Regions from separate parts of the Undibacterium sp. FT79W genome, predicted to be linked through region 4. Evidence: predicted binding sites of a transcription regulator. Region 4 holds the regulator's gene; each other region holds the start of a gene.
What was found. The regulator sigma-54, encoded in region 4, starts transcription at its own class of promoters, with help from an activator protein. The targets are predictions, from matches to a motif close to TGGCANGNAANCTGCTTT.
Positions count from the first base shown of each region.

Region 1: H8K38_RS06750 (ANTAR domain-containing response regulator) is a predicted target of sigma-54. The motif match lies at 1,691-1,708, and genes of this name have one in related genera.
Region 2: urtA (urea ABC transporter substrate-binding protein) is a predicted target of sigma-54. The motif match lies at 1,315-1,332, and genes of this name have one in related genera.
Region 3: H8K38_RS05600 (ammonium transporter) is a predicted target of sigma-54. The motif match lies at 2,013-2,030, and genes of this name have one in related genera.

Region 1 is NZ_JACOGB010000003.1:286,358-289,553, forward strand. Features, by position in the region: gene H8K38_RS06745 (sensor histidine kinase) at 1-1,126, opposite strand, end outside; gene H8K38_RS06750 (ANTAR domain-containing response regulator) at 1,250-1,672, opposite strand; gene H8K38_RS06755 (prolyl oligopeptidase family serine peptidase) at 1,824-3,196, opposite strand, start outside.
Region 2 is NZ_JACOGB010000008.1:152,414-155,609, reverse strand. Features, by position in the region: gene urtA (urea ABC transporter substrate-binding protein) at 8-1,261, opposite strand; gene H8K38_RS15525 (mannose-1-phosphate guanylyltransferase/mannose-6-phosphate isomerase) at 1,932-3,196, opposite strand, start outside.
Region 3 is NZ_JACOGB010000003.1:28,889-32,084, reverse strand. Features, by position in the region: gene H8K38_RS05610 (cupin domain-containing protein) at 1-3, shown strand, start outside; gene H8K38_RS05605 (hypothetical protein) at 117-521, opposite strand; gene H8K38_RS05600 (ammonium transporter) at 530-1,960, opposite strand; gene H8K38_RS05595 (nitronate monooxygenase) at 2,270-3,196, opposite strand, start outside.
Region 4 is NZ_JACOGB010000005.1:51,568-54,763, reverse strand. Features, by position in the region: gene lptB (LPS export ABC transporter ATP-binding protein) at 1-333, shown strand, start outside; gene H8K38_RS09935 (RNA polymerase factor sigma-54) at 345-1,826, shown strand; gene hpf (ribosome hibernation-promoting factor, HPF/YfiA family) at 1,936-2,280, shown strand; gene H8K38_RS09925 (enoyl-CoA hydratase/isomerase family protein) at 2,430-3,196, shown strand, end outside.

The DNA.
Region 1 (3,196 bases), on a different contig from region 4:
CGCCGACCTTCGGTTCTATGCCGTGTTTGATTGCGTTCTCGACTAAAGAAATCAGCATCAGCGGCGGCACTGAGGCGTCAGCAATCTGTGACTCGACACTGAAACTCAGGCGTGGAATGCGCGCCTGCATCAGGCTCAGATACGCATGCACTGCGTCAAGTTGTTTGCTTAAACGTGACTGCACCGAGCCGCCGTCGTCGCGCATCTGCGGTATGGTCGCGCGCAGATAATCGACCAGATGATCGACAATCGCCACAGCCCGCACTGGCTCAGTACTGATCGCCGAACGCACACCGGCCAATGTATTAAACAGAAAATGCGGTTCCACCTGCGCGGCCAATACCGACAAGCGTAATTCGGTTTCTCTTTGCATCGCCTGCGCCTGTTCTGATGCGCGCTTACTCTGTGCGACTTTCAACATATTGCGCTGGCGAGAAAACAGCCAGAGATCGTAACCTCCGCTGAGGTAAATACAGACGGAAGACAATACCAAACCGATATAAAAACCTTTCCAGAAATCCGCGCCTGACATATCAGGAGAATGTGGTGCGCGGTTTTGTTTGCCATCCTGAAAGCCCTGCTCAAATCCGGCTTTGAATTCAGATAACCAGTTTTCCGCAGGCGTGGCCGCGGTTGTTTTTGCAGGATCCGGCGAACCAGAATAATGCAATTTCAGCGCGGTCAGCATCGGTGCCTCGTAATGCAATAATTGCTGTGTCGCCTGCCTCGCTGCAAAAAATAGCAATAGACTGCACAATAATCCGGCACATAAGACCGTGATCAGACAACGCCATTCTTTTTTTTCTGCGTAGCCGCGTTGTCGCACCCAGACCGCCAGCGCAGCACCACCAAGATGCATCGTGGTACCGGCAAGAGACAGCGGTATCCAGACGACAAAGAAGGTACGCCAGTCGGCACCGCGCGCAGCATCGATCAGAAAAATCAACAGCAGCGCGGGAATCAGCGTACCCATCCAGGCGCGTGCGCGATAGCGATACCAGGTGCGTGAAAACACCGGATAATTGCGCGCACGGGTCAGCCAGGATTCGCTTCTGGCTGAAACTTCCGGTGGCAATATTTCTTCATTTACCGATGGCAGCATATCGATTGCAGATGTGGCTGACATGATCTTCCCTTTCACAGACGAAGGCAGTCTACGCGGACGTCATCGCATTGCGTGAGCATGCGACGAATGCAGATCAGGGCGGATAAAACAGGTGTCGTACCGGATGAAACGATTCACGCGGATTCAGGCCGATTCAGCGCCACCGTTGCTGGCGGCTTCTGCATTCGCACGCTGTTGTTTGGCAATGCGGACGATGGTGTTGCGGATAGAAGTCAGAACCGCGACGGAGTTGAAAGGTTTCACGATAAAACCATGCACACCGCGCTGCTGCGCATCCTGAATCAACCCCGCGTTAATTCCGGACGACACCAGAAACAGCAGCGACTTTGGCAGCTCGGTGCGTAGCTGGGTGATGATGGCCCATCCAGCTTCATTTGTTTCGCCAAGATCGATGCAAACAATTTGCGGTCTGAGCCGGATCACGCGTGCAAGGCTGGCTGGTGCGAGGTTAGCGTCAGCAATCACTTCATGGCCGCCGTTATTGAGTACGGAAGTCAGTAAATTGCGGGCAATCGCATTCGCGTCCAGAATAACGGCTTTAAGCATAGAAAACCTGACAAGATAAAAGCAATTTGCATCTTAATGCAAAACTTTAATGTAAAACATTAAGTAAGAGGAAAAAGGCGGAAAAAGCCACATCCGGCGATGCGGGTGCCGTGCAATCCACGCATCATCAGGCACCCTCTTTCGCAGATATTCAGTCCTTCTCTCCGGCTTCGCCTTTCGCATTTTTTACATAGGTTTCCAGCCAGCGATCCTGTTCCCACAACATGTGCAGCACAGATTCCCGCGCGCGGTAGCTGTGACTCTCATTCGGCAACATCACCAGACGCGTCACCGCACCCAGACCTTGCAAAGCCTGATACATACGTTCACTTTGGATAGGGAAAGTGCCGGGGTTGTTGTCTTGTTCACCGTGAATAAAGAGTATCGGGTCTTTGATCTGGTTGGCGAAATTGAACGGTGACATTTCCTGATACGTCTTGCGCGCCTGCCAGAAATTGCGCTCTTCTGACTGAAAACCAAACGGCGTCAGGGTGCGATTGTAGGCACCGGAACGGGCAATACCGGCGCGGAACAAACGCGTGTGCGTCAGCAGATTAGCCGTCATGAACGCACCATAGCTGTGACCACCGATCGCGATCCGGTTGCGGTCGGCAACACCGAGTCGCACGACTTCATCGATCGCGGCTTCGGCACTCATTTTCAGCTGTTCAAGGTAAGTGTCATTCGGCTCTTTCTTGCCTTCACCGATAATCGGCATGGTCGGGCCATCCAGCACGGTGTAACCACGCGCCAGCATGACTTGCGGGCCGTTATAGGAAATCCGGTTGAATTTATACGGCGAACCGTTCACCTGACCTGCGGCCTCCGCCGTTTTAAATTCACGCGGATAAGCCCACATAATCATGGGGCGCGGACCATCGCGTTTCGGGTCATAGCCTGGCGGCAAATACAGGGTTGCGGTCAGATCAACGCCATCTTCGCGTTCATAGCGCAGTTGCTGCTTTTTAACTCCTTTGAATTGTGGCAAAGGATGCGGAAACTGGGTCAGCGCCCGTGCGGCCTCATTGTGTGCCAGATCGCGGACAAAATAATTAGGGCGTTCCTCGTTCGATTCGCGGCTGGTGACGATGCTGGTGCCTTTATCGTTCAACAAACCAAGCACTTCTTCGTAATACGGCGCCTGCGAGCGGAACATGCGCACCGCTTGCTTGCTGGTCAGATCAAACCGATCCAGAAACGGGCGATCTCCATCCGGGCTGGCACCATTGCCGGTCATGAAAATCGACTTGCCATCCGGTGCCACGCGCAGCACCGCGCGGCCGTACTGATTTTGCGTCATCACGGGCTGCCCCGGATGGGCATACTGGTCTTCTGATTTACGGGCAAACAAGAGTTCGGGTTTGCTGTCGGCGACGCCGGGACGAATACGCCAAATGCGGGTGTCACGGGTTTTCCACCAGCTTTCTGTCACCAGCGCCAGCCCGTCATTGCCCCATTGAACATTATTGAAGCGCCATGCCAGATCCATCAATTTTTGTGGCGGCGCATCAAACGGTGCTGCTT
Region 2 (3,196 bases), on a different contig from region 4:
GCGCTGCTTACAGCTTTTGCTTACCTTCATTGCCCTTGATATACGGGCTCCATGGTTGCGCACGGATAGGCGCTTTGGTTTTGTAGACGACGCTGAACTGGCCGTCTGCTTTAATCTCACCGATCATGACGGGTTTATGCAGATGATGATTCGTAGCGTCCATGGTCAGTTCAAAGCCGGATGGCGCTTTGAAAGTCTGCCCGCCCATCGCTGCGATCACTTTATCGGTATCCGTGGATTTGGCTTTTTCCACCGCTTGCTTCCACATATAAATGCCAACGTAGGTTGCTTCCATCGGGTCATTCGTCACCACGGTGGCAGCATTCGGCAATTTTTTCGCGACCGCATACGCCTTCCATTTTTTGATGAACTCGGCATTCACCGGATTTTTCACAGACTCAAAGTAATTCCATGCGGCCAGATGACCGACCAGTGGTTTGGTATCGACGCCGCGCAATTCTTCTTCACCAACCGAGAACGCAACGACAGGCACATCGGTCGCTTTCAGACCGGCATTACCAAGCTCTTTGTAAAACGGCACATTCGAATCGCCATTAATCGTCGAGATCACGGCTGTCTTGCCACCGGCAGAAAATTTCTTGATATTCGCAACGATGGTCTGGTAGTCAGAATGACCAAACGGTGTGTAGACTTCATCGATATCGCTGTCTTTCACGCCTTTGCTATGCAGGAAAGCGCGCAGGATTTTGTTGGTCGTGCGTGGATAGACATAATCCGTGCCCAGCAACACGAAACGTTTTGCCGCGCCGCCCTCTTTCGACATCAGATATTCTGTCGCCGGTATCGCTTGCTGATTCGGTGCAGCGCCGGTGTAAAACACGTTTTTCTCCAGCTCTTCGCCTTCATATTGCACAGGGTAAAACAGCAGGCTGTTCAATTCTTTAAAGACTGGCAACACCGATTTGCGTGATACCGATGTCCAGCAACCAAACACCACCGACACTTTATCCTGCGACACTAACTGTCGCGCTTTCTCAGCAAACAAAGGCCAGTTGGATGCAGGATCAACAACGACGGCTTCCAGTTTTTTACCCATGACGCCGCCTTTGGCATTGATTTCATCAATCGTCATCAGCGCCACGTCTTTCAGCGACGTTTCGGAAATCGCCATCGTTCCTGAGAGGGAATGCAAAATGCCAACCTTGATCGTATCTGCTGCGAATGCCTGAGCCATCCAGCCCGATGTAGCGAGCGCCATTGCGCCAATTGCTGTTGCTTTCAAAACCGTACGACGTGTCATGATTTCTCCTGAAGGTGGTGGGTAACAAAGAAACTGCAAGCTTCACCAGCCTATGAGCAGATAGCGTGCCACGTTCGCAAAAAGCCTGAAAAATCTGCCAGCGCATCCTGAAATAGAGAGAATTTGGGGGAGTATATGCAGAAAACAGCCTTATCTCCTTATGAATATTGGGCTGCTTTACATACTGGGGGGGAGTATATTTAGCGCTTGCGGAGGCGTTTTTTCGGCCTGGCGAGGCTCTGTCGCTGTGCGGGGTGCGCCAGCTTGAGATAATTTGCGGCGCGAATGCCCCATAAGGTCTCAGTGCGGACGCAGTTGTGATTTCAGATCTGTGCGTGATTCGGGCAGACAGGCATCTGCCTGAACCAGAACGGGGCGAAAAGCATCTGAATCTGAAACGCGATGCGCTTTCTGTCTTTTTCGGTGCAGCCCTGCATTCGCATTGTGCGCAATGAATAAAAGCAGCGCGCAAAAAAAAATACGGAGACTGTCTGTTCAGTCTCCGTACCCTTGTTCTGGACGGTGGCCAACCCGCTATCTGCTGATCCGGCACACCTTGTTACCGTCATACATATCAGTTGTATGTACAGTAACTGAGATGAATCATACCAAGAAATTGTGTCATTGCCATGACATACATCAAAAGAATTGTGCTTGCCTGGCGCCGCATTTACTTCGTACGGCCATAGGTGTCTTCAAAACGGACGATATCGTCCTCACCCAGATAACTGCCGGACTGCACTTCGATGATTTCCAGCGGTATCGCGCCCGGATTCGCCAGCCGGTGCACCTCACCGAGCGGAATATAAGTCGATTGATTTTCCGTCAGCAGCATGACTTTATCGCCGCAAGTAACTTCCGCGGTTCCTCTGACCACGACCCAGTGTTCCGCGCGGTGATGATGCTTTTGCAGACTCAGGCTGGCACCGGGCTTGACCTGTATGCGTTTGACCTTGAAGCGTTCCTCTTCATCAATGCTGTCATACCAGCCCCATGGGCGATACACCTTGCGATGTAAAGTATGTTCCTGCCGCCCCTGCTGCGTTAATTGCGCCACGATCGCCTTCACATCCTGACTCTGACGACGATCGGCCACCAGCACGGCATCCGGCGTTTCGACGACCACCAGATGATCAATGCCGACGGTGCTGACCAGGCGGCTGGACGAATAAATCAGGCTATTACTGGAATTGGTCTGCATCACGTCGCCATAGGTCACATTGGCTTGCGCATCCTGTTTGCCGACCTGCCAGACCGCGTCCCACGCGCCGAGATCGTTCCAACCGGCGGCCAGCGGAATCATGCGTATGTCAAAAGCTGACCCCGGGCATTTTTCCATCACGGCATAATCGATAGAGTCTGCAGGAATCTTGACAAAAGCGGCCGCGTCGGGGCGGATGAATTGAGCATCACTGTTTTTTTCCGACCAGGATAATCTGGATGACTCAGCAATATCAGGCCGGAATTGCGCCAGCGCTTTGAGCCAGGTGCTGGCTCTGAGCACAAACATGCCGCTGTTCCAAAGGTACTCGCCGCTGTCCAGATATTGCTGCGCCGTCGCGGCATCCGGCTTTTCAGCAAACTGCGCGACTGCAGATTCGCCAAACGATGCTGCCTGCCCGGTTCTGCGGATATAGCCGTAGCCAGTTTCAGGGCGATCAGGCGTAATGCCTAAAATAATGATCGCGCCATCGCTGGCGGCACGCACGCTCTGCTGTAATGCGTTGGTGAACGCGGCATCATCCTGTATGGTCTGATCTGCCGGCGTCACCACCAAGACGGGATCATCGCCGTTGGCCGTGGCTTCAAGCGCCGCCAGCGTCAATGCCGGTGCGGTATTTTTTCCGGTGGGTTCCAGTAACAGACTGGCCTGAACTGACTTCATTTCACGCAATTGATCGAGCGCCAGAAAACGGTGCTCTTCATTGGTCACGA
Region 3 (3,196 bases), on a different contig from region 4:
TGAATGGCGCGTTGATCCACAAATCAGGAAATAGCTTGATTTTCAAAATTAAATCTCAGTATTGATGCGGACATCAGCCATATTCGGGCCTGTAAGCGGCATCAATACTGAGACAATCAGCGTAGTCTGCCGATGTAGGTCTGATCGACGATGGAGTTCTGGTCGAGTGCCGGTAATTTTGTCGGGTCAGCAGATGTGACTGCGGCGGCGACCAGATTTGCCGATACGGCAGGTGTTGCTGCCACTGGCGTTTTGGGGCGTATTTTTAAACCTTCGAGTTTCTTGATCAGCGGTGTCGGTTCGGTAGCGACAAACAGACCATGTTCGCCAAAATAAATTTCTTCCAGCTTGAGGCAGATGTCATGCAGGTCGGTGTTTGGTAATTCCAAAGCCAGATCGAGAATATAGCGGCAATAAACAGGGTCGATGCGCATGTATTCGATATCGATCACCCTCTCATTCTGGCGCCGCAAAATGACATGCATACGCGCCATCAGAGAGAATGCGAGGTTGTCAGACATAACTGCACTCATAATACATGCTCCCCATGTAGTTCCAGATCGAGACCTTCTCTTTCCTGTTCCGGTGTCACACGCAAGCCAGTGAGCAGACGCACAATACCAAGAATCACCGCTGTCATGGCACCCGAATAAATGATCGTGACTGCTACCCCAAATGCCTGATTGCTCAGACTGCCTTCGACACCGCCAATACTTTTGAGTGCAAACACGCCCGTGAGCAGCGCACCAACAATGCCGCCTATCGCATGCACGCCGAACACATCCAGAGAGTCATCGTAGCGACCCATTGCTTTGAGCGACGTTGCACCCCAATAGCAAGCAACACCGGCCACCGCGCCGATCACGAATGCCCCGGTCACATCGACAAAACCTGAGGCAGGAGTAATCGCGACCAGGCCAGCAACAGCGCCGGAAACAATGCCAAGGACAGATGGCTTACCACGGCGCAGCCATTCTACGCACATCCAGGCCATGGCAGACACTGCGGCTGCCAATTGCGTCACCAGCATCGCGTAACCTGCACGTCCATCTGCTGCGCCAGCAGAGCCGGCATTAAAGCCGAACCAGCCTACCCATAACAACGCTGCGCCGATGACTGTCAGTACCAGATTATGAGGTGGCATCGGTTCTTTACCGAAACCACTGCGCGGGCCGATGATCAGCGCTGCGACCAGTCCTGATACACCGGCATTAATATGGACAACCGTACCACCGGCAAAATCGAGCACGCCACGCGCTGCCAGCCAGCCCGTCGGTTCCCACACCCAGTGAGCTACAGGAACATAGACGATCAGTGACCAGAGCGTGATGAACAACAGAAAAGCAGAAAATTTCATTCTTTCAGCAAAGGCACCGGTAATCAGGGCTGGCGTGATGATCGCAAAGGTCATCTGAAACATCATGAACACACTTTCCGGTATCGTCGTGGCGATATGGTGCACTGTCAGCTGACCAGCATCTTTCAGAAATACCATGCCGTGCAACAGCAGCCGGTCAAGGCTACCCAGATACGGCGTGGCTGGCGTGAATACCAGGCTGTAACCGAGAACGACCCAGATAATCGTGACGATACAGGTGGTGGTGACGCTATGAGCGACGGTTGCCAGCGCATTTTTTTTGCGGACCATGCCGGCATAAAACAAAGCCAGACCTGGAATGGTCATCAGCAGTACCAGCGCCGTTGACGTCAGCATCCAGGCGGTATCCCCTGCGCTGATGGTCGTTGCATTGACGAGCGTCGGCATTGTCATCGGTGCCGGTGGTAAGGATGCTGTTACTGCCGTCGTTGGCTTTACCAATGGTACTGAGGGGATGGTGATTTCAGTGCTGCTGCCAGATGCAGGGGCCGGATCGTCGGTCTGTCCGGAGGCTGGTGCTGAGCCCAGACAAAACAGCAACCCGAACAGTATGAAAGGTGTTGACAGAGAACGTATTTTCATCAGAGATCCTTAGTCTAAAATCATCGTGAATTGCCATTACCGTGTGTGCAGTGCAGCATAATTCATGCCATATAGCTATTGTTGCGGCTGCGCAGGAGGATAGACTTGGATCGGTGTGAGGAGGGGCGGTGATTGGGCTTAGCTAGTCGATACGGATTTTTGTTGGCGTGTTTTTGCACCAAATCAAGACAAGTTGGGAATAAAACGGCGCATCTTCATATTGGCTGGATAGTACTTATAAAAAACGCCAGTGCTCTTCTGACTATGACGTCAGGAGAGCACTGGCGTTTAGCGTTGAATCAGGCTTACTTATTCAGGCTGTGCGTCAGGTAAGGTGATCTTGTTATCGGTACTGAACTGGTAATCACGGAACACATGTTCGGCACTGAGGATCTGGTAAGTACCATCCGGCAATTTGCGCGTGGTGTCTTTGAGGCGATACGTGGTCTGACCGCAAGTCCAGCAATTGAAGTTACGCATGTGGGTGCACAGGCAGGTCTTGTCCATAACCGAGATTTTTTTTGCATCAGGGTGTAGCGCCACTTCGCGGTTGTACGAAGTGATGTAAGCACAATTTCCGTTCGCATCCAGCAGATAGCCGTAGGACTCACAACCTGGACGAATGCCATCGCCAATCGCTGGCGTATTTTTCAGCATGCGCATAGGGTAGCCGGTCGGCGAAATATGATTGACTTCAATATCATCTTCGCTGGCTTTGAAGTATTCCTGTTTGACACTATCCGGCAAACCGCATTCTTTCGTCACTGTGAAACGGGTTGCCACCTGTACGCCGGAGGCACCGTTTTCGAGGAAAGAAACCGCATCGCTGCCAGTGAAAATGCCGCCCGCCGCAATGATAGGAATATCCAGTTGTTCTGCTTTCAGATACTCAGACACCTCGGTCACAATCGTCTGTAAATCGAATGTGGCCCAGTCATCACCGAAACCCAGATGACCACCCGCCAACGGGCCTTCGACGATCACGTAGTCAGGCAGACGGTTTAATTTTGCATTCTTACGCAGAAATAATTGCAGCGCGCGGACTGACGAGACGATGATGCCAAGCTTGGCTTCACGGAAACGCGGGTGATCCGCCATCAGACCGAAGGAACTCAGATGCAGACCAGCGCTCAGCGTGATGCCATCAATGCCGCCATCCAGTGCTGCTTCCAGACGCACTTTCAGCGTTTCACGCGGGCCGTTCATGGTCAGTTTTTCCATGCAGTTCACAAAGAT
Region 4 (3,196 bases):
GACAGTCAGGCGCTTGCGTTATCGGGCGGTGAACGGCGCCGGGTTGAGATTGCGCGTGCACTCGCGACGAACCCGCGCTTTGTTCTGCTCGATGAACCTTTTGCCGGTGTTGATCCTATCGCCGTCATTGAGATTCAACGGATTGTCCGCTTCCTCAAAGAACGCGGCATCGGCGTGTTAATCACAGATCATAATGTGCGCGAGACACTCGGCATTTGCGACCACGCCTACATCATCAATCAAGGCTCGGTATTAGCCAGCGGCAAACCCGACGATATCATTCAGAATGAGTCCGTGCGACGCGTCTATCTCGGAGAACATTTCCGGATGTAACGGGACGCATTATGAAACAAAGCCTGCAACTACGTACTTCTCAGCATCTTGCACTGACGCCTCAACTGCAGCAATCAATACGGCTGTTGCAACTGTCAACGCTGGAACTGCATCAGGAGCTGGAAACACTGCTGATAGAAAATCCTATGCTGGAGCGTGTCGACGATCCTATGGACAATGCGGTTCGCTTACTGGCGGACGGTGCGATCAATAACACAAGTACGACACCGGATGCAGGCATGGAAAGCGCCGCTCAGGCTGACAACAATACGCCGCAAGAAGCGACAGCCGACGCCGATGTACCAGTCAACGACAGCGTCAGCGCTAACGAGGAAGAATGGAGTTTTAACGACGCGCCTTCCGGTGCATCTAACAGTGACGAGGATGAAGGACGTCCGCAACTGGAAGCGGCGCACATCAGCTTACGCGAATACTTGCTCGAACAGATGCGTCTGACGCTCAGGGAACCGCGTGATCGCGCGTTGCTGGAACTGATCATCGACACCCTGGATGACAACGGCTATCTGACAGAAAGTCTGGAAGAAATTCATGCCGGTCTGCCGATAGAGTTGTTGATTGAAGAAGATGAATTATCGTTTGCGCTGAAGATGCTGCAGAGTTTCGATCCGCCCGGTGTCGGTGCCAGAAATTTATCAGAATGTCTGGCGCTACAGGTCAGGCGTCTGCCAAAAATTCCTTTTGTCACCCGTCGTCTTGCACTGGCCGTGGTAGAGACTCAGCTGACTTTATTTGCACAGCGAGACTTCACTAAATTAAAAAAAATATTCGGCTGCGACGACGAAGATTTACGCGAAGCACAAGCAGTCATACGACAGTGTGAACCACGTCCCGGCATCACATTTGCCACCAGCAGTTCCGACTATGCAGTGCCTGATGTGATCGTCAAAAAAAGTGGTAATGGCTGGCAAGTTTTACTGAATCAGGATGTGATGCCGAAACTGCGCGTCAGTAGTATGTACGCCAATATCATGCGGCAAAACCGTGGCGAAGCAGGACTGGGAACGCAGTTACAGGAAGCACGCTGGCTGATCAAAAATATGCGTCAGCGTTTCGATACTATTTTGCGTGTATCGCAAGCGATAGTTGAAAGACAACGTAACTTTTTTACGCATGGTGCAGTCGCGATGCGCCCCCTTGTTTTGCGCGAAATAGCTGATACACTAGGTCTACACGAGAGCACTATTTCTCGTGTGACGACCCAGAAATACATGCTGACCCCGCATGGTATGTTTGAGTTGAAATATTTTTTCGGCAGCCATGTCGCGACGGAAACAGGGGGTGAAGCATCTTCCACAGCGATACGTGCACTCATCAAGCAGTTGATAGGAGCAGAAGACCAGAAAAGCCCACTCTCTGATAGCAAAATTGCAGACATGCTGGGCGAACAGGGCATGGTAATAGCCCGACGGACCGTTGCCAAATACCGTGAAGCCCTGAAAATTCCGCCAGTGAGTTTGCGTAAATCTTTGTAAGACGTCCTTGTAATCACGGTTTGAATTGCTATATATGATTTAGCTCAACGCAGTAAAAACGAAATGAGCTTATCGTTAATAGCAAGTAATATCACTATAGGAGCACAGTATGAATCTCACCATCAGTGGACATCACGTCGAAGTCACTCCTGCCATTCGTGAATATGTACATACCAAGCTGGAACGCATCCGGCGCCACTTTGATCAGGTCATTGACATTACCGTCACGCTGACCGTCGACAAACTGAGCGAAAAAGAGAAACGGCACAAAGCCGACATTGACCTGCATATCAGCGGTAAAGATATTCATGTTGAAAGTCTGGCGCATGATTTGTACGCAGCCATTGACACACTGATTGATAAACTGGATCGTCAGGTGATAAAACATAAAGATAAAGTCCAGGGTCACGATCGCGATGCGATCAAACATATCCCCGATCCTGCATCGGCATAATCGCCAACCCCGCGCTTAACGGGACTCCAAAACAAGGACGCCAACAGCGTCCTTTTTTGTTATCTGTTTTTTGTTATTTTTGTCGTACTGACGATGTGCAAACAGGAATAAAATGAATGCCCTGTCACGACTATGTTAATGGTATCTACATGAGCGAATACGTAATCACTTCCGTTAAAAATCAGATCGGCTACATCACTCTCGACCGCCCCAAAGCATTGAACTCCTTATCACTGGAGATGGTGCGCGCACTCACCGCCACTTTATTGGCATGGCGAGACGATACAACGATCCGTGCAGTATTCATTCACAGCAGTAGTGAAAAAGCATTTTGTGCCGGTGGCGACATCCGTTTTTTTTATGATGTCGGCACAGCCACACCGAGCGGTGACAGCGCCCTGCTTGAAGATTTTTTTACCGAAGAATATGCGTTAAATCATTTGATACATTTTTACCCCAAACCCTACATCGCGCTGATGAATGGTGTGGTGATGGGTGGCGGTATGGGCATTGCGCAAGCAGGTGAAAATTGCCGTCTGCGCATCGTTACCGAGCGTACAAAAATGGCGATGCCGGAAGTGAACATCGGCTTATTTCCTGATGTCGGCGGCAGTTATTTCCTGTCGCGAACACCGGGTGAAATCGGTACTTATCTCGGTCTGACTGGCGACATCATCGCCGCCACAGATGCCTTGTATGCAGGCCTCGCCGACGTCTATATTCCGACGTCCGAGTTACCGGCATTACTGTCCATGCTGGAGACCAGCAACGCGCAGGATATCCGCCTGGCGATACGTGAATTTGCTGCGCCATTTGCGTCGCAGGCCGATCCGGCCAGCAGCAAACTCGCTACGCAGAGCGCCTTGATCGATCAGTTTTTCAGCGGCAACAACGTGCTAACCATCGCAGAAAAATT